Regions from separate parts of the Scopulibacillus cellulosilyticus genome, predicted to be linked through region 2. Evidence: riboswitches for the same ligand, from Rfam matches in the RefSeq annotation. Region 2 holds a riboswitch; each other region holds the start of a gene.
The links. Region 2 has a riboswitch for S-adenosylmethionine ahead of metK (methionine adenosyltransferase). Riboswitches for the same ligand answer to the same signal wherever they lie in the genome.
Positions count from the first base shown of each region.

Region 1: it holds a riboswitch for S-adenosylmethionine, as region 2 does, so the genes downstream of both, mmuP (S-methylmethionine permease) here and metK (methionine adenosyltransferase) in region 2, are expected to answer to the same signal.
Region 3: it holds a riboswitch for S-adenosylmethionine, as region 2 does, so the genes downstream of both, ACFQRG_RS15350 (methionine ABC transporter ATP-binding protein) here and metK (methionine adenosyltransferase) in region 2, are expected to answer to the same signal.

Region 1 covers NZ_JBHTCO010000043.1:69,629-76,597, forward strand. The annotation lists gene ACFQRG_RS20025 (hypothetical protein) at 1-730, shown strand, start outside; partial or broken gene mmuM (homocysteine S-methyltransferase) at 1,025-1,966, opposite strand; gene mmuP (S-methylmethionine permease) at 1,941-3,350, opposite strand; SAM riboswitch class I at 3,432-3,536, opposite strand; gene ACFQRG_RS20040 (MFS transporter) at 3,832-5,190, opposite strand; gene ACFQRG_RS20045 (ammonium transporter) at 5,365-6,651, opposite strand; gene ACFQRG_RS20050 (hypothetical protein) at 6,651-6,969, opposite strand, start outside.
Region 2 covers NZ_JBHTCO010000014.1:12,096-19,064, reverse strand. The annotation lists gene ACFQRG_RS11365 (tetraprenyl-beta-curcumene synthase family protein) at 1-476, opposite strand, end outside; gene ACFQRG_RS11360 (alpha/beta hydrolase) at 463-1,278, opposite strand; gene ACFQRG_RS11355 (gamma carbonic anhydrase) at 1,418-1,936, shown strand; gene metK (methionine adenosyltransferase) at 1,981-3,180, opposite strand; SAM riboswitch class I at 3,300-3,437, opposite strand; gene pckA (phosphoenolpyruvate carboxykinase (ATP)) at 3,762-5,330, shown strand; gene ytkD (RNA deprotection pyrophosphohydrolase) at 5,390-5,875, opposite strand; gene ACFQRG_RS11335 (Fur-regulated basic protein FbpA) at 6,114-6,302, opposite strand; gene ACFQRG_RS11330 (DNA-3-methyladenine glycosylase) at 6,442-6,969, shown strand, end outside.
Region 3 covers NZ_JBHTCO010000020.1:34,732-41,700, reverse strand. The annotation lists gene ACFQRG_RS15365 (SCP2 sterol-binding domain-containing protein) at 3-356, shown strand; gene ACFQRG_RS15360 (TlpA disulfide reductase family protein) at 342-761, opposite strand; SAM riboswitch class I at 1,014-1,126, shown strand; gene ACFQRG_RS15355 (homoserine dehydrogenase) at 1,199-2,200, shown strand; SAM riboswitch class I at 2,252-2,380, shown strand; gene ACFQRG_RS15350 (methionine ABC transporter ATP-binding protein) at 2,460-3,500, shown strand; gene ACFQRG_RS15345 (methionine ABC transporter permease) at 3,478-4,146, shown strand; gene ACFQRG_RS15340 (MetQ/NlpA family ABC transporter substrate-binding protein) at 4,158-4,976, shown strand; gene ACFQRG_RS15335 (carboxymuconolactone decarboxylase family protein) at 5,096-5,422, shown strand; gene ACFQRG_RS15330 (YuzK family famiily protein) at 5,651-5,794, shown strand; gene sufC (Fe-S cluster assembly ATPase SufC) at 5,980-6,765, shown strand; gene sufD (Fe-S cluster assembly protein SufD) at 6,827-6,969, shown strand, end outside.

The DNA.
Region 1 (6,969 bases), on a different contig from region 2:
AGCTCTTATTCTTGCAATACAAAGTTTAATCGGTATGCCGCTTGCCTCATTCTTTCTGCGCCGTCATGCTAAGCATGTCAAGAAAACACTTAATCAGGCAGCTTACACAGAGGTTGCTGCTGCTGCAGACCCTGAAAGCATACTCACTGATTCAAAAAGAAAGACTTGGATTCCGAAAAAATATCAAACGCATGTCATCCTTTTATTGCAGCTATTTATTGGCGGAGCATTAGCTATTTTCTTAGGCAATTTAACCGGCATTAATTATAGCTTATGGGCATTAGTCATTGGTCTAATCGGTGCATATATCGGCTTTTATAATGATAAGATGCTGGAACGTGCGAACTCATTCGGCATCGCTATGGTCGGGATTATCGTGATTACGATGAGCTCTATGAATGATGTAACGATCCATATGTTTGTTGGCTATTTACCGGTCGTTCTCGCCATTATGGCAATAGGTATTGTCGGGATTATCGCAGGCGGCTTTGTTGGGGCAAAATTAATGAAGTGGAACATGAATAAAGGGATTGCAGTAGCCTTAACAGCTTTATTCGGATTCCCCGGTGACTATCTGCTCTGTGAGGAAATCAGCCGCAGTGTCGCTGATAACGAAGCAGAACAGAAAACCATTTTTAATGAAATCCTTACACCAATGCTTGTCGGCGGCTTCACAACCGTCACCACCGCATCAGTTATCATTGCAAGCATCTTAGTTCAGACTATTTAATTGAATATAATTAATCAAAAAAACTATGTCTATAAATGGGATAAGAGAATTGACATGTATATATAATCGCTTAGCTAAAAATTTACAATTTTACTCTGGACTAAAAACAAACACAAATAAAACATGTAAATTAGAAAGAAATCATTTATGAAAAAGAATATCAATCATACTTAAAACCGATTCCCTTATTTTAGGAAATCGGTTTTGTTGCTCTATCTAAGCCGACAAAATATTTTCCACCTACTTATTAATAGACTTTTGTATGGACTTGGATATTACTATATACTCTAGAGGTTAACGCAATTTATTTGCAATCTCCTTAATATGATGGGGTTCTGTTCTGCAGCATCCTCCGATTAATCGTGCTCCTGCATCGTACCATTCCTTGGCTTAAACATCGAAAGACTGACATGATTCTTGGCCATGCCATGTTTTAGTTTCCGGATCATAGTTTTCACCGGAATTCGGATAAACGATAATTGGCTTCTTCGTATTTGTACTTAACACATTGATGGCTTCTGTGACAAACGATGCTGGGGCGCAATTGATGCCAATTGCGGCAATTTGATCATGATCATTAAACATTTTTGCACACTCTTCCAACAAGGTACCGTCACTGATTGTCTTGTTATTTTTCAAAGAGAAAGATAACCAGGCATATGATTCCGGAAAGTCTTTTAATAATGAGGCTAATATCTTTGCTTCTTGCAGAGAAGGAATTGTTTCAAACGCTATTAAATCAGCACCTGCTTCGATCAAAGCTGCCATTCTTGTACGATGAAATTCCGCTAATGTTTCATCTGTAACATTATAGTTTCCTGCATATTCTGAACCATCTGCAAGATATGCCCCATAAGGCCCTACCGATGCCGCAACCAATGGCTTCGGTCTAAATGCCTGCATATCTTGCTGCCAAAAATCATCTCTTGCTTTGCTGGCAAGCAGTACAGTCTTTTTAATTAACTCTAAAGCCTCTTTTTCTTGTATTCCACGTTTAGAAAATCCATTAATAGTAGCTTGATAGCTTGCGGTGATTGCACAATCAGCCCCCGCACGAAAATAGTCAGCATGAACCTGGTAAATCACTTCTGGACTTTCCAGCAGTACTCGCGCAGACCAAAGAGGGTCATTCAAATTGCAGCCATACCGTTCAAGTTCTGTAGCTAAAGCGCCATCCAGAATCATAACTGAATAATCTCGTAAAATAGCATCAATGGGATTGAGTTTTGTTAACATATTTTACTCCTCTCTTCTTCAATCTTTGCGTGAAATAATAACTTCCATAGCAAATAAAAATAAACGGAATACCGCAATAAAGGGCGATTCGTTGTGTAGGGTCAAATGCAATGCCAATACATGAAGCAAGACAAAGTACAAAAGAAGCGATTGGTACAATAGGATATAGCGGTGTACGGTAGGCCAAATCCTGTACTGAATTTCCCTCTTTAATATATTGTCTGCGAAATAGAAATTGCGAAACACTGATACTCATCCAAACAATAACCACAGCTAAACCCGAAATAGATACAAGCACGATATACACAGTTCCTGGTGCAAAAATACTTGAGAGCAAAGCTAAACCGCCGCCTATCATACTAAAAATAATAGCGACCAGCGGTACACCCCGTTTGGTTAACTTTGCGAAAACCGGCGATATAGTCTTTTTATTTGCTAGTGACCAAAGCATTCGGGAAGAAGCATATAAACCAGAGTTTGCCGCAGACAAAATGGCTGTCAAAATAACAAAATTCATAATATCAGCTGCGTATGGCACTCCAATTCGTTCGAAAACTGCTACAAAAGGGCTTTTTAATACTCCCGCATCCGACATTGGCAATAATGCAGATAAAATAACGATCGTTCCTACAAAAAAGATGACCAATCTCCACAATGTTGTGCGAATAGCCTTTGGGATAGTCTTGGCCGGATTTTTCGTTTCTCCAGCTGCAATGCCAATTAATTCAGTTCCAGAAAAGGCAAAATTGACTGCAAGCATTGTCATGATAATAGCAAAAGTACCATTAGGAAATAATCCGGCACTGATAAAGTTAGAAAAGAATGGAGCTGCCTGTGAATTCTTCATTGGAATAATGCCTACCATTGCTGCTACGCCTAAAATAATAAATACGACAATTGCTATGACCTTTACAGAAGCAAACCAGAACTCCGATTCAGCGAAAAACTTAACCGTCAGCGCATTTAATAAAAAGATCAAAATGGCAAATAGTGCACTCCATATCCATACATTAATAGATGGAAACCATCGTTGCATAAGCAAACCTGCAGCTGTAAACTCAGAACCTAATGAAACAGTCCAAGTCAGCCAATACAACCAAGCAACTGTATAACCTGTTCCTGGCCCAATGTATTTCGCAGCATAGCTGTGAAAGGCACCCGTCTCAGGCATATGTACAGATAATTCCCCTAAACATAACATGACCAGATAAACGACTACTGCTCCAATCAGATACGCGAGAATGGTGCCAAATGGGCCGGCCTGTTGGATGGTATAACCTGAACTAAGAAATAATCCGGTTCCAATAACCCCGCCAAGAGACAGCATAACAAGATGTCTTACTTTCATTTTCCTTTGAAATTCCTGCTTTCCTTCGTTACCCATCATACTCTCCTTCTTCATCATCCAGAAAAAACAAAAACACACTCTAAAGAAGAGTGCGTTACCGACAAATAAAAACGTACGCTCTTATCTATCAGGGTTTATCACCCACTGGAATTAGCACAGTATCTTAATAGATCTGTTGCTGAGGTTTCATAGGGCCAGTCCCTCCGCCTCTCTGGATAAGAAATATTTTTTAATAACTTTATCAATTTACGAATTAAACGTCAAGAGAATTCTGCACTTTTACAAATTATGGTCCTTCTAGCACTTAATCTAATTCTTTAATGGTAAATCTTTTACAGATGTCTGTTGCGTTTACTTGCCTCTGCGTAAAATTGGCATCTACTGCTGCAAATTTTTTCCTAACGTATAAAAAGAATCCCAATTTATCTATGAAACATAAAGATAAATTGAGATTTTAAACTAGGGAATCTTAACATTGTAAATCTGCATTTTACTATATATTTTTTTATTTTAGTTACTAAATCTCCTCTAACTCCTTCTTATTTGTCTTAGGCCCAAAACCTCCGATTGAAATGGCCACAATCAACATAGCAACCGAGATAAACCCAAAGACACCGACAACACCAAATTCATGAAGCAATCCAGCGATGATGAATCCCGAGAATACAGAACTTAATCGGCTCCAACCATACGTAAATCCGACACCGGTGGCACGAATGCGTGTTGGATATAACTCCGCCTGGTAAGAATGGAATAAAGTGCTGAACCAGTTATTAAGAAGCGTAATAATAATTCCCATTAGAATAATCAAAGAAGGTATTCTAGTCAAAGAAAAAATAGTACCAGCCACAGCGATTGCGATTGAAATAACAACGATCATCCACTTTCTTTCAAGCCGGTCTGATGTTAACATACCTAAAATTGGGCCAAATGGATTTGCCAAAGCCATGATAAATGTATAGAAGAGTGAATGGACGAGCGTAATACCCTCACTTACTAATAAAGTCGGTACCCAGGAAGCAAACCCGTAAAATCCGATAGTTTGAAATAGATTGAAAACTAACAGCATAATTGTCCGCGATCTGTACGGCGGTTTCCATATTTCTGAGAACTTCCCCTTCTCTTCCGCCTTAACTTCTTTGTGTTGGACAGGCGGCAGTAAACCGACTTCTTGTTCAATCATTTTCTCCAAATGTTTCATCGTTTGATCAGCTTTGTCTATTTGACCATGCTGCTCTTGCCAGCGCGGCGATTCCGGGAGACCAAGTCGAATCCACCAAACAAAAACAGCACCAAGTCCACCGATCAATACAACCCAGCGCCATCCATCCATTAAGAAATGTGTTGGAACAAGCAGATAGGCCAGCAGGGTAACAATAGGAACAGCCCAAAATGTAATAAATTGACTATACGCGATATAAAAACCGCGTTTCGATGAAGGCGTCATCTCAGTAATATAAGTGTCAATGATCACTAATTGTGCGCCAACACCAAATCCGGCACATAACCGAAATATGTCGAGCCATACAGCAGATGGTGCGAAGGCCATACAAATAGTAAAAATAGAGTATATAAGAAGCGAGTAAATATAACCGTTGCGCCTGCCGACTTTATCACTGACATATCCAAAAATTAAAGTCCCAAAAAACATACCTAAAAAACCGGCGCCAACAAAGTAAGCCATGCTCCCTGTCGTTAATAATTTTTCATCTATAAGTGCCGCACCGATGGAGCCGACTAAAAATAACTCATAAAACTCAAAAAAGCCTCCGATAGAAAGCTTGGCTACAAATTTAAGAAAATACTTGGACATCGGAAGGCGGTTCATCCGATCGACAACTGCAGCTTGTTGTTGCTTTTGATATTGTGTTGACATTTTTTTCACCCCTAGAGTCTGTTCTTGTCGAAATAGTAAAAATTATGTTAGCAAATTGTTATAATTACGAATATACTACTTAATTTATGGGCTGTAAATAACAAATTATTTCAAAAATTAAAAAGGAGCCGGATAAAGACTTCCATCTTTATCCGGCTCTTATGCTCCCGTCATTTAATTGGACTCTATATCATCTTCCTGATATTTGATGTAGCGGTCTTCATGATTAATAAAATCGTGTTCCCTATAAGCTGCTATCATACCATGATAACTAATATCCAATCCTACTTCCTCTTCCTCTTCAGTTGCGCGAACAGGGATCCATAATTGAATGACTTTAAGCCCTAACCACGTTAACGCAAATCCCCATAGGCTCAGTATGGCAAGCCCTAAAATTTGGATGATCAATAAGTGCCAGCCCCCGCCGGTAAAAAGTCCGCCATCTTTCGCAAATAAACCTACTGCAATCGTCCCCCATATGCCTGAAACAGCATGAACAGGAAAAGCCCCCACAGGGTCATCGATACGTCTCGCTTCAAGCCAATTTGTTGCGAACATCATGAGCAAACCGGAAACCGCTCCAATAAGAATGGCAACTTGATCACTGACAAATGCACATCCTGCTGTTATGCCAACCAAACCTGCTAATGAACCATTAATGACAGAAGGCGCATCCGACCGATGATAACGAAATAATGTATAAATCAATGTCGTCGCACCGCCTGCTGCTGCGGACAGCATAGTCACAATAGCGATATGCCCGATCCTGCCATCTGTTGCGCTTAGTGTACTCCCGGCGTTAAAACCGAACCAGCCGAACCATAATAAAAATGCACCAACTGAAGCTAGAGGAAGATTGCTTGGTAAAGCGACTGTACTCGTACCCTCAGGTGTCAATTTTCCTTTACGGGGGCCAATAAAAATGGCAGCTGCCAGAGCTGAGAACCCCCCTAACGTATGAATCACCGCTGAGCCGGCGAAATCTTCCATACCTAACTTTCCTAACCAGCCGCTGCCCCAGACCCAATGCCCGGCAATAGGATAAATAAGTGCTGTCATTAAAACAACGAATAGTAAATAAGCCCGAAAATTAATGCGTTCAGCTACTGCACCTGATACGATTGAAATAACTGCAATGACAAATGCAGCTTGGAATAACCAAAATGTATCCAAAGAAATATGAAGATTTAAATGGGAGGGGTGGTTCGCTAACATGAACCCGTCCGTGCCAATTAACCCTAAAAAATCATTTCCGTACATAAGACCAAAGCCGATGAGATAATAACAAAGCGTTCCTATTGTAATATCAGCAAAGACTTTCATAATAATGTTGACATTGTTTTTATGCCTGACAAATCCTGCTTCGAGGAGCGCAAATCCCCCTTCCATAAGCAAAATCATAGCCGCAGTTAAAACAACCCAAATTGTGTCCAAACCTGAACTTACTGTATGAATGGTCATTATTGCAACCCCTCCATTTCTTTCAAGATTCTTAGTTCTTCAATAATGGCTGTTGACAAAACGATTTCGCTTTCAGATGGCCTATTTTCCAAAAACCTTAATGCGTCATCTATTTTGGCAATGTATATCTTTATCTTCTCTATTTTCTTTACACGTTCTTTAACATGAACAAGATATTCGACTGCCTGGTGGTGGCTTGGCGGGCGTCCGGTAAAAAATTTTCGAAATGGGGATAAGGATTGGTATAAAGCTTCTTTCGCTCTCTTGTCTTTTTCGTATTTATAAATTTTGTCCTTAATTTCTTCAATCTCATGCTGC
Region 2 (6,969 bases):
AGAGACGGCTGAATATCTTTTAAAGACGGCAAATGTTTCAAAAAATCTTGGCATGTCCTAACCAAGTCAGCCAAGTAGCCGTCATCAGATGTTATCTTGCGGAACCGGTAATAATCTTTAAGATCTGCACCTGGAGTGAGCGCATCAAGCATTGATTCATGCAATGCCCGAAAGTCCGCCGGATCAAGTGAAACGCTTCGATCGCAAAGATTATCAAGATAATCACTGATTGTTTGATAAGCAACAATAAAGCGGATAACCTTTTGATACTCATCTTTAGCAAGAAGGCTGTAAATTGAACCGCCTTCGCAGTGAAAAGTTTTGGTTTGAATACTTGCCAAGGCTTGCTTTCTCAACTCTTCATCCGGTATAGCCATTGCTTTTTCTTTCCACTTCTCTAATTCCTGATGTACATTTGGAAGAACTTTTCGATAAATTTGTGTCATCATTCCAAAAGGTTTTTTAGGTATTTTCACTAAACAGTCCTCCAGACGACATATTGTTTTCGATAAATGTTAAAGCATGTTGAAAAACAGTTTTTCTTTCGGGTTCATTAAATATTTCATGGTATAAACCAGGCCATTCTTTATAGGTCTTATTTTTTATATTTAAAGAGTCGAACCATTCTTTAACTGAATGCTTATTAACTATTTTATCATCTCCTGCTTGTAAAATAAGCATAGGAAGGTCCGGGAATTTATCTATATTTTGAAAAGCTTCTTCCATCGCAGTTTCTAATTCCCAATACCACCGCGCTGAAATTTTTGTAAGCATAAGAGGGTCTTCAGCATCTCTTTTTAAAACCTCTTCATTACGGGTTGCCTTTTTGTTGCCTGCCGATCTTTTGGTAGGAATTAATAATTCCGGTGCTATTTCGTTTAATAAATATCCTGTTTTCTTTAACAGTGCCGGAAAAGGAAAAGTAAGCCCTAAGCAAGGCGAAGATAAAACAACACCTTGAACGTGTATTCTTTTTTCTTGCAACATTCTTATTATCGACAATCCGCCCAGGCTGTGGCCGAGAAGAAATAATGGCAGCTGAAACTTTTTTCCGTCCTTTACCCAAAATTCAATTGAATTAATATATTCATTAAAGCTTTCGATATGTCCTTTTTTTGACGGGCTTTTTCCGTGGCCGGGCAAGTCCCCCATGACAACATGGAATCCCGCATTCAGCCATTGATCTCTTAGCCACTGGTAACGCCCATGATGCTCGCCGGAACCATGAACAATGACGATAACGCCTTTAGGCACATTTTTGGTTTCCCAAGCCCACACTTGTGCCACCCCTTATATGTTATAATTTTTTCATACTTTCTTTATCCGATTTGTTCTGCTAACCGTTAGCGGGAGAAAAAACCCTCCCATTAATAGAGGCTTTACTTTATTATACTAAGTTATCAGGAGGTGAATACATATGATCTTACCATACAATGGGGTTTACCCTGAAATTTCAACAAGCGCATTTATTGCGCCGGATGCTGTTATCAGCGGTGATGTCAAGATTGGGGAAGAATCGAGCATTTGGTTTGGAACGGTTATACGCGGTGATGTCGCACCGACGCGTATTGGCAACAGGGTTAACATTCAAGATTTAAGCATGCTGCACCAAAGCCCTAATCGTACGCTTATCATAGAAGACGATGTGACAGTCGGTCATCAGGTGACCATTCATAGTTCGATTTTACGTAAGAATTGTTTGATTGGCATGGGATCTATTATCCTTGACGGCGCAGAAATTGGAGAAGGGGCATTTATAGGTGCGGGAAGCCTTGTTCCTCAAGGAAAAGTCATCCCTCCGAATGTACTGGCTTTTGGACGTCCTGCAAAGGTCATCCGGCCTTTAAATGAAGCAGATATCCAGGACATGGCAAGGATCCGCCGTGAATATGTCGAAAAAGGGCAGGCATATAAAAGGCAGATTACAGAAGAGTAGTTTATAAAAAGAGGAGCTGATTGTGATCAGCTCCTCTTGCTTTTTTAAGCTTCGGTTTTAAGAAGTTCGGCTTTGTCTGTTTGTTCCCATGGCAAATCAACATCAGTACGGCCGAAGTGTCCATAAGCTGCTGTTTGTTTATAAATAGGTCTTCTAAGGTCAAGCATTTTAATAATACCTGCCGGACGAAGGTCAAAATGTTTGCGAACAAGTTCAACAAGGCGTTCTTCGGTTACCTTGCCGGTTTCAAAAGTATCAATGGAGATAGATACCGGCTCTGCAACACCAATAGCATAAGCAAGTTGGACTTCGCATTTATCTGCTAATCCGGCCGCAACAATATTTTTTGCGACATAACGCGCTGCATAAGCCGCGGAACGGTCAACCTTAGTAGCATCTTTTCCGGAGAAAGCACCGCCGCCGTGACGGGCATATCCCCCGTAAGTGTCAACAATGATTTTACGGCCTGTTAAACCGGCATCGCCTTGAGGTCCGCCGATAACAAATCGCCCTGTCGGATTAATAAAATACTTTGTATTTTCATCAATTAATTCTTCAGGTACGATCGGTTTAATGACGTGGTTGATAAGATCTTCTTTAATTTGTTCTAATGTTATTTCCGGGTGGTGCTGAGTGGAAATAACGATTGTATCAACACGTTCAGGTTTTCCTTCTTCATTATACTCAACAGTTACTTGTGTTTTTCCATCCGGTCTTAAATAAGGAACTGTTTCGTTCTTTCTCACTTCAGCCAGGCGTCTTGACAGCTGATGGGAAAGCGAAATTGGCAGCGGCATTAATTCAGGTGTTTCATTAACAGCAAAGCCGAACATCAGCCCTTGGTCACCTGCGCCAATTGCCTCTATTTCGTCATCAGTCATTTGGCCTTCACGCGCTTCAAGTGACTGGTTAACGCCTTGGGCAATGTCAGGAGATTGTTCATTAATTGATGTTAATACCGCGCAAGTTTCTGAATCGAAACCGTATTTCGCCCGGTCATAACCAATTTCACGAACTGTTTCTCTGACAACCTTAGGTATGTCAACATAGGTTGAAGTCGTAATCTCTCCAGCAACTAGAACCAATCCTGTACTGACTGTAGTTTCACAGGCGACACGCGCATTTGGATCACTCTTAATGATTTCATCCAAAATGGCATCCGAAATTTGGTCGCAAATCTTATCAGGATGGCCTTCTGTTACAGACTCAGAAGTGAACAAACGTCTAGAATATTTTTTTGTCATCCTAATCCTCCCAAAATATAATAATGAAATAATATGTTATGAAAACGGTACTCGTGCCCCTGAAAATTTGCATGAAAAAAGCCCTTTCCAACTGAGGACAAGGACATTATAACTCTCGCCTCTTATCGTCAAGGTTGAACTAACCTTGCAGGTTAGCACCGTTCCCAGCACTCAGAACTGCGCTGATTACGCTATTTAGGCGCCGGGTGGTTGCCGGGTTTCACAGGGCCTGTCCCTCCACCTACTCAGGATAAGAGCAGCCGTTTTTACTAAGAATAGCGCAGGCGACAACAACTGTCAATAAACAATCAAATTGTCTAAATACAATTAATATATTTTAGGTTATACTATTTAGATAGTTAAATATGTTGGATTGAAAAATTAGAGATATCATTATTATATCTGAAATAACCATCAAAAATCCCCATTTACTTAGGACAATACCCATTTATATGTTCCAACGTATATTTTTTAAAAATAATTCGCAATTAGTATGGACTAAAGAATAAAATATGTTATACTAATTCTAACTTATAAAGGATTGAAATTAACACAAAGGATGGTTTTTAACTATGAAAACAATGCCATTTACTTCAAAATTAGATGAATGCCTAAAATTAGATCATACGTATATGAATTTATCGGTTTCACACCTTATCGAGAAAGCTTTAGAGAAAAAAGAAGCCATTTTAACAAATACCGGTGCCCTGGCGGCAAATACCGGAAAATATACTGGACGCTCCCCTAAAGATAAGTTTATTGTAAAAGAGCCGGAAATTGAAGGTACAATTGACTGGGGAAACAATCAGCCTATTGATGAAAGTGTTTTCGAGAAATTATATTTCAAAGTGATTGATTATCTGAAAAAAAGAGAAGAACGCTTTGTTTTCCGCGGTTTTGCAGGGGCAGACCCTGAATCGCGCCTATCATTGCAAGTTGTCAATGAATACGCTTGGCATAATTTATTTGCCCAACAGCTTTTTATCCGTCCGACAGCTGAAGAATTAAAAACTCACAGCGCTGAGTTCACGATTGTCTCGGCACCAGGCTTTAAAGCCGATCCTGAAGTTGATGGCACACACTCTGAAGCATTCATTATCATATCATTTAAAAGACGCGTTGTATTAATTGGCGGTACACAATATGCCGGAGAAATGAAAAAGTCAATATTCAGCGTTATGAATTACATTTTGCCAAATCAAGACATCCTATCTATGCATTGTTCCGCAAACGTTGGCGAAGAGGGTGACGTGGCATTATTCTTTGGTCTTTCAGGAACCGGCAAAACAACATTATCAAATGATCCAAACCGAAAGCTTATTGGTGATGACGAGCATGGCTGGTCTGCCAGCGGTGTATTTAACATTGAGGGCGGGTGTTATGCCAAAACAATTCATTTGTCTGAGGAAAAAGAACCGCAAATTTGGAATGCCATTCGTTATGGTTCTGTCTTAGAGAATGTCGTTGTTGATGAACAGTCCCGCGAACCTGATTACGATGATAATAAATATACGGAAAATACACGTGCAGCTTATGACATTCACAATGTACCGAATGTTATTTTACCAAGCCTTGCCGGCCATCCTAACACCATTATCTTCTTAACAGCTGATGCTTTTGGTGTTCTGCCGCCGATTAGCAAACTTACAAAAGAGCAAGCAATGTACCATTTCTTATCAGGTTATACGAGCAAATTAGCAGGTACAGAAAGAGGCGTTACTTCACCTGAAGCGACTTTCTCTACATGCTTCGGCTCACCATTTTTACCTTTAGAAGCAGCAAAATACGCTAGTATGCTTGGAGAAAAAATTGACGGTCATCAAGTGGACGTTTATCTCGTTAATACCGGCTGGACCGGCGGTGCATACGGTGAAGGCAAACGTATTAATCTCGCCTATACAAGAGCGATGGTTCAAGCTGCATTACACGGTGAACTAAGTAACGAAGAATCAATGCTCGACCCTATTTTCGGATTAAATATTCCGCTTCATTGCCCAGGTGTTCCTGATCATGTCCTGCAGCCAAGCAAGACTTGGCCAAGCCAAGAAGCATACGAAGAAAAGGCCCGCGAGCTTGCCAAAAAGTTCAAAGACAACTTCAAGAAATTCAAACATGTCTCTGAAGAAATTAAAGCAGCCGGACCTAGATAAATTATTGCCCCTGAATCTTCTTAGAATAACATATTATCAAAAGCCTTAGGGTACCGACCCTAAGGCTTTTTTAAAAACTTTTCACAAATGCGTTCCAGGCTGTATTGAAGTACATTATCCTTCATCATAAAGCTGTATTGATTAGAATGCTTAATATCTTTTGGTATCTCATGAATAAGTATTGGTCCATTTGTTTCAAGGTAATTATCTTTAAGTTTAATTTGCCCAATGGTTGCATAATAGACATTTTTAATAATTACCCCGCTTTTTCCGTCCACTTTATATTGACCAATATAATACAAATCTAAGACATCTGCACCGGTTTCTTCATACACTTCGCGAACGGCCGCTTGTTCAGCATTCTCCCCTTTTTCCACTTTTCCACCCGGGAATTCCCATCCTCTTCTCGGATGTTGAGTTAACAACCACTGATTATGGAAACGGCTTATGACCCAAACATGTTTTGGCGAGCTTGAAAAAGGATGATCTTTAAAGGAAAATGTAACCTGATTTTGATAAAAATCTTCAAAAGTAAATGAATCCATCATTTTTTAACTCCATCCTGTTAGTATCCCAATTTTATTTTAAGCAAGTTGCACTGTTATTGTCCAATTTTTATCCAGAAATAAAGAAAACTTGCCGATTGGCAAGCCTGAAGGGCGTAGACAGAGGTTTAGATGCACTTATACTATCGACCTTATCTTGGCAACTGCGTCGAATTTGCTTCTAAGTTGCCAAGATATACCGATAGTATAAAGAAAACTTGCCGATTGGCAAGTTTGATTAATGATGAGATTTAAATTGAACTTCAGAATTGAAATGCCTGCAGCGCTCCCATTCTTGCTCGAGTTCTGTCAAAGTTAAATGATGAAGCTCATTTCTATCATACTTGTATGTATTAGTTAATATCAAATTGTTAATTAAGCGCTTTTTCCGTGTTTCCACCGCCATGCGCAATAAATTTTTTTCCATTTATTAACCACCGCTTCAACCATATTTTTAATCATTATGGCCAATTATTAATGAATATAGACAAGTCTACTGTTAAATGGATGGTTATCTAGAATTTTTAATATAATAAGATTATGTTCAAAAGGAGACGGAAGTGTTTATGAATCTAACCAATGGATTTTTCCATCGTCCGACATTGGACCTTGCTAAAGCATTATTAGGCAAAACAATTATTCATAAAACGGATCAAGGAACAACGTCCGGAGTGATTGTTGAAACTGAAGCATATATGGGCCCTGAAGATCGTGCTGCCCATTCCTTTGGAGGAAAACGTACCAAACGGACAGAAATTATGTATGGGGAAGCGGGTTTCGCTTACATTTATCTTATTTATGGCATGCATCTCTGCCTTAATATTGTCAGCGGGCCAAAAGAAAAGCCCGAAGCTATCCTAATTCGGGCTTTAGAACCAACTGACGGGATTGACCTTATGTGCAAGAGAAGAAAAATATTAACTCAACCATTAACTTTATCAAAAAAGAAACTTTTAACAAATGGACCAGGTAAATTAACAAAAGCAATGGGTATTACAATGTCGCTGTACGGGCACCATCTCACTCAACCGCCGCTGTCATTATCTGACAGCAATTATCAACTCTGTGACAGCGAAATTGCCTCAGGGCCAAGA
Region 3 (6,969 bases), on a different contig from region 2:
AGATGATGTTAAAAGAAACATCCGAAAACTTCGTCCAAACACTTTTGCAAAAGCCTGTATTACAGCCATTATATAAAAATAGAAGTTTTATTTTGCAATTGGACGATAAAAAAGAGACGGTTTGGATATCGTTTTGCAATGGGGAATGCGAATTATTGGATGAGCACCCTGATAATATTGATGTCTATGTTTCAGGCGAGGAAAATCAAATAGTTGCCCTTATTAACGGTTCTGAGAGATTAATGGTTTTGGAAAAAGAAGGGCGCTTAAGAATTGATGGATTAGAGCGCCACTTACTTGTCTTAGAATCACTTTTTTTGTTGACAGGAGATGCTTCGCGTTCACTTCATTACTGAACTTAATGCTTCTATAATGTCGTAAAATGATGATTTGTCACCAAAGGTATGTATGATTTGATGCTGCTGATCCATGATAACGGTTGTAGGTACACTGGAACAATTATAGGCATCATAAGTCTTTGTTCCCTCATCAAGAAGTATCGGAAAAGGGAGTTCATGTTCACGGGCAAATTGGGGACCGTCTTTTTCCGTACCTTCCCTTCCCGTAACATTAACGGTTAAGAAAGCTAATTCATCTTTATTCAATGATTGATAAAATTCGACTTTTTTAGGCAGATCTTTCTGACAATCAGGACACCATGATACCCAAAATGTAATCATAACAGGTTTGCCTTCGAAATCGGAAAGTTTAACTTTTTCTTGTGTCTGTAAATCGGTTAATTCAAAATTTGGTGCTTTCAATTTTTTAAGCCCCTTTCCATAGTTAAATCTTAAAAATTCTTTCTATGGAAAGTATAGCTTTACCAATTACATAAGTCCAGTTGACACTAAGTTAACTGGGTGATACTATATTGTTAATATTTATTATACTTTCTGAATGTTTAAATCAACTAAAGGTTGAAAGTAAAGTGCGGCTATGCAGTTGACTGTGCTTAAAGCTTGGCACCAGCCAAGTCCTATTTAACTGATAATTTTAAATTTGAATAAAGTTTTCTCTTATCCAGAGAGGCGGAGGGAAAGGCCCGATGAAGCCCGGCAACCTCCAAGCAATTGCTTGGAAAGGTGCTAATTCCTGCAGGAGTTTAAATACTCCTAAAAGATAAGAGCGGTGATAAACCCCTCTTATCGGAGGGGTTTTTTTAATACTTGAAAAACTAAATATACTTAGGAGTGGTGAAATGACAATTAATGTTGCTTTACTTGGATTAGGAACGGTTGGTCAAGGTGTTTACGAAACAGTTATTAGTCATCAAGAGGAACTGTATAAAGCTATTGGTGAAGCTGTCAGGATACCTGTCATTTTAATTAAAGATTCCTGTAAAAATAGAAAAATAAATGGCGGCGTTGAAGTGACAACAGATTTTAACGAGGTATTAAAACACCCTGTTGATGTCGTTATAGAGGCAATTGGCGGTTGTGAGCCTGCCTATAATTATCTAAGGAAATCTCTGGAAAGTAAGCTGCCTGTCATTACAGCGAACAAGGAGCTATTGGCTAAAAAGGGTAAGGAATTAAAGAAAATAGCCGATGATCATCAAACACAACTTGCTTTCGAAGCGTCAGTTGCGGGAAGTATCCCAATTCTGCATATGATTAAAGACTATCTTAAGGTAAACCGTATACAAAGAGTGGAAGCCATTTTGAATGGGACGTCTAATTTTATTTTAACGACGATGCGGGAGAAGATTCAGTCATTCGAACAATCGCTTGCGGAGGCCCAGCGGCTGGGTTATGCGGAAGCTGATCCTTCTAATGATGTTTTAGGCTGGGACGCTTTCTATAAAACAATGATCATCAGCGACCTTATTTACAATGAGCAGCCTGATTGGAATGATGTTGTCCGAAAGGGAATCGATCAAGTGACACAGGAAGATATTCTTGCCGCTGAAGAGAGCAAAGAAAAAGTCAAATTAATTGCTGCCTTATCACGATCATCTAATGGACAAATCGAAGCCAGCGTTGAACCGTTAAGAATCAAGCCGGATCATCCCCTTTACGCCATTGAGGGTGTTAATAACGCTGTAAGGGTTAAAACTGATTTGGCCGAAGATTTAGTTTTAAGCGGTCCGGGGGCGGGAGCATTGCCGACTGCAAGTGCTATTATTGAAGATTTCGTTGCGCTTTTCAAAAATAATAAAAGTATAAAGAATAATGATCCTGTGCCTTTAGGAGGGTATTGACAGAGCTTTACCCTAGTGCTAATATACTAATATCTTAAAAACTTTAAAAATCTCTTATCAAGAGAGGTGGAGGGACTGGCCCGATGAAGCCCGGCAACCACCCGGCTCTCAATTAGCTATAGCTAATTGAATGACGGGTAAGGTGCCAATTCCTGCAAGCAGCGGCTTGACAGATAAGAGGGAGAAGCGTACGAATACTTATCTCTCTATCTGTCCAGGTAGAGAGATTTTTTATTTTAGTAGGGTAAGGGGTGACAACATGATTAAACTCAATAACATTAAGAAATCTTATCATTCAAAAAAAGGTGCCGTCGAAGCGCTTAGCGGCATTGATTTAGACATAAAACAAGGCGAGATTTTTGGCATTATTGGCTATAGCGGCGCTGGTAAAAGCACTCTAATCCGATTAATCAATATGCTGGAAACACCTACTGCAGGCAGTCTCATTGTTGACGGCAAAGAAATGTCCAGCTTATCAAAAAATAAATTGCGTGAGGCAAGAAAAGACATCGGTATGATCTTTCAACATTTTAATCTGCTATGGTCGAGAACTGTAAAAGGCAACATCTCATTTCCGCTTGAAGTAGCTGGTGTCAAAAAAGCCGAAAGAAAAAAGAGAGTACAAGAGTTAATTAAGATTGTCGGCTTAGAAGGGCGTGAAAACGCCTATCCGTCACAATTAAGCGGCGGACAGAAACAGCGTGTCGGCATTGCAAGAGCCTTGGCCAATAATCCTAAAGTATTGCTTTGTGATGAAGCAACGTCTGCACTGGACCCGAAAACGACAAATGCGATACTGGATTTACTCGTTGATATTAATAAAAAGCTGGGATTAACGATTGTTATGATTACTCATGAAATGCACGTGGTTAAAAAGATTTGTCACAAAGTAGCGGTTCTTGATAAAGGGCAGATTGTCGAGGAAGGTAATGTTTTAGATGTCTTCCAACAACCCAAAATGGCGATCACAAAAGAATTTGTTAAACAAGTGACACAAAATGATGAAGCAGAGGAAGCTGTTGATTTTGTAAAACAAGCTCATCCATCGGGTACCATTGTTAAATTATCCTTTAAAGGGGATTCAGCCAATCGGCCGGTTGTTAACGAGCTATTTCAGCAGCAGCTTGTTGAAATAAATATTTTAGAAGGTAATATTTCACAAACACAAAACGGGGCGTTTGGAACTTTAACCCTTCTTATTGATGGCGCAACGCACGAAGTAAAAAGAGCAATAGATTTTATTGAAAACCAAGGAGTTGGAGTTGAGGTGATACAAGATGCTGCACAGCTTATTTCCTAACGCTGATTGGAACGAGATTTGGCAAGCCATATTACAAACGCTCTATATGACTGTCATTTCAGTTGTAGCTACAGTCATTTTAGGAATTATTTTAGGATTGTTATTATTTGTAACAGCAAAAGGCAATATGTTTGAAAATAAAATCATATATAAGTGTGTTTCAACAATAGTCAATATTTTCCGTTCCATTCCGTTTATTATCCTTATTATATTGTTGATCCCGATAACGACATTATTAGTCGGCACCATGTTAGGTTCAACGGCAGCACTTCCAGCTCTTATTGTTGGTTCTGCGCCATTTTACGCACGTTTAGTTGAGATAGGACTCCGGGAAATCGATAAAGGTGTCATTGAAGCCGCACAAGCTATGGGAGCAAGCAAATGGCAAATTATCTGGAAAGTGTTATTACCCGAATCATTGCCTGCATTATCTTCAGGAATAACAGTCACAGCAATTGCTCTTGTTGGTTTTACAGCAATGGCTGGAGTCATAGGTGCAGGCGGCTTAGGGACGCTCGCTTATAACGAAGGTTACGAGCGCGGAAATAATGATGTCACTATACTCTCAACAATTTTTATTCTTATTATTGTCTTTATTTTACAATTTATAGGGGATTTTATTACAAAAAAATTAGATAAAAGATAGGGGAAGAAAAAATGAAGAAGATATTCGCACTAGTCATTAGCCTAAGTTTAGTATTTCTTTTAGCTGCATGCGGCGCTAGTAAAGATGGAAAAGGCGGTAAAACTACAACGTTGACAGTAGGTGCTACACCTGTCCCTCATGCCGAAATTCTTGAGAAAGCAAAGCCAATATTGGCAAAACAAGGTGTTAATCTTAAGATTGTTAAGTTCCAAGATTATGTAACGCCAAATAAAGCATTAGCATCTGGAGATATTGACGCCAACTATTTCCAAACCGTTCCATATTTAAAAGTACAAGAAAAGAAAAACCATTATGACTTTAAGGATGTAGGAAACATTCATGTTGAACCGATTGGTATTTACTCAAAAAAATATAAAAGCTTAAAACAGCTGCCAAAAGGCGCTACAATTATTATGAGTAATTCCGTTTCTGATGAACCGAGGATGCTGTTGCTGCTTCAAAAAGCGGGGCTCATCAAATTGAAAAATGGCGGCAATATTAACTCAAGAATTGATGACATCACTTCTAACCCAAAACATTTAAAAATAGAAGCAAAATATGATGCAGCTATGCTTCCGAAAATTTATAAAAACGGTGAAGGGGACGCTTTGCTCATTAATACAAACTACGCATTAGATGCTGGCCTCAATCCGAAAAAAGATGCCATCGCTATGGAAAATGATAAATCTCCATACGCTAATGCGGTCGTTGTCAGAGCTAAAGATCAAAATAATCCTGCTGTTAAAAAGCTGGTAAAAGTTTTACATTCAAAAGAAATTCAAGATTTTATTAATAAGAAGTATAAAGGCGCGGTAGTTCCTGTTAAATAACATTAAAGTATCGAATGAATCAATTGTGTTCTTGACATACTAAAACTGAACTTCCATAGAAGAGAGGTATTAATGTGGAAAAAGAACACGTTTCTGCGAATGTCACTGAACAAATTCTTATGGATTATAAGACGGGGCTTCATGAATTTGAGCAGAAGATGCCCCATATTGCTGATAAATATAATGAATTTACCGCAGCCTGTTTTAAAGAAGGAGAACTTGACCAAAAGCAAAAACAATTAATTGCCCTTGGCATAAGTATCTACTCACAAGATGAGTACTGCATTGTTTATCATACGAAAGGCTGTATGGATCAAGGGTGTACTGAAAAAGAAATTCTTGAAACGATTGGCGTAACAGCAGCTTTTGGCGGCGGGGCTGCAATCAGCCAGTCTGTGACTTTAGTTCAGGATACTTTGGATGAACTGAAACAAATGAAGCACTAGACAACATTGAAATACAGAGGAATATCCAGCTATTCTGCCCTTCCAGTTGGTGAAAGCCATAGATAAGGTGACAATATCAACTATTGTCTGAAATGTAGCAAATTCCACTTTGGTAGTTAATCTTATTTATGTTAACCTAACCTTTGTAAAACATTTTGAAAGGGATGGTTTATTATTAACACCCAAAGTCAAATCAGGCTTTTACACACCAGTGAAATGGAAAAAGCGATGCACCAATCTCATGGTATTGGATACGCTGAATATGAGAGAAGCTTAGAAAAAAGACTTGAAGTTGAAAAATCACGAGAAAAAGATTACCGTAAATGTAATATTATTGCCGCTGAGCAAGACCATAAATTAAGTCAGTCATAAAAATTATTAGGAAAACCAGTCCTTATGACTGGTTTTTCCCCTTATAAGGGGAAATTTTCTACATAAACATTATTTGAAATGTAATTGGATTTGATATAAGATTGTAATGAGAATAGATTGAGAATAAAACTCTACTTATTAATGTAGAAAAAGACAATTTATGATAAATAACTGGAGGTATGACCATGTCTGTACCAAACCTTAAAATCGACAATCTTCATGTTTCTATAGAAGATAAAGAAATAGTTAAAGGGTTTAATTTAGAAATTAACGGCGGGGAAATTCACGCGATTATGGGCCCTAACGGCACCGGTAAATCTACGCTTGCTTCAGCATTAATGGGGCATCCTAAATATGAGATTACAGAAGGTTCCGTAATGCTTGACGGTAAAGATGTTTTAGAAATGGAAGTTGACGAAAGGGCTCGCGCCGGCCTTTACTTAGCGATGCAATATCCAAGTGAAATCAGCGGTGTTACGAATGCCGATTTCTTAAGAACAGCGATTAATGCACGCCGCGGTGAAGGAAATGAAATTCCGCTCATGAAATTTATCAAACAACTTGATAAAAAAATGGATTTGCTTGATATTGACCAGGAATTCGCACAGCGTTATTTAAATGAAGGGTTCAGCGGCGGCGAGAAAAAACGCAACGAAATTCTTCAATTAATGATGCTTGAACCAAAGATCGCTATCCTTGACGAGATCGATTCAGGGCTTGATATTGATGCGCTTAAAGTTGTTGCAAAAGGCGTCAATGAAATGCGTTCCCCTGAATTTGGATGCTTAATTATTACTCACTACCAACGCTTATTGCAATATATTACACCGGACAAAGTCCATGTTATGATGCAAGGCCGTATTGTAAAATCAGGCGGACCTGAACTTGCACAACGCCTTGAGGATGAAGGTTATGACGGTCTGAAAGCAGAGCTTGGCATTGAGGACGAAGCAGAAGAACAAGAAGTTTAAGCCATCAGGCATTCAACATTAGAGCATTCAAGTGTGATCTTGATGAGGTAGGAGGAATAATATGTCAACGGAAATAACAGGGGTTCAATACGACTCGGAATATATCAAAAAGTTTTCCCAAGATCGTCATGAACCGGATTGGTTTACTGAGTTTCGTTTAAAAGGACTTCAATTGGCTGAAGGGCTTCCAATGCCAAAACCTGA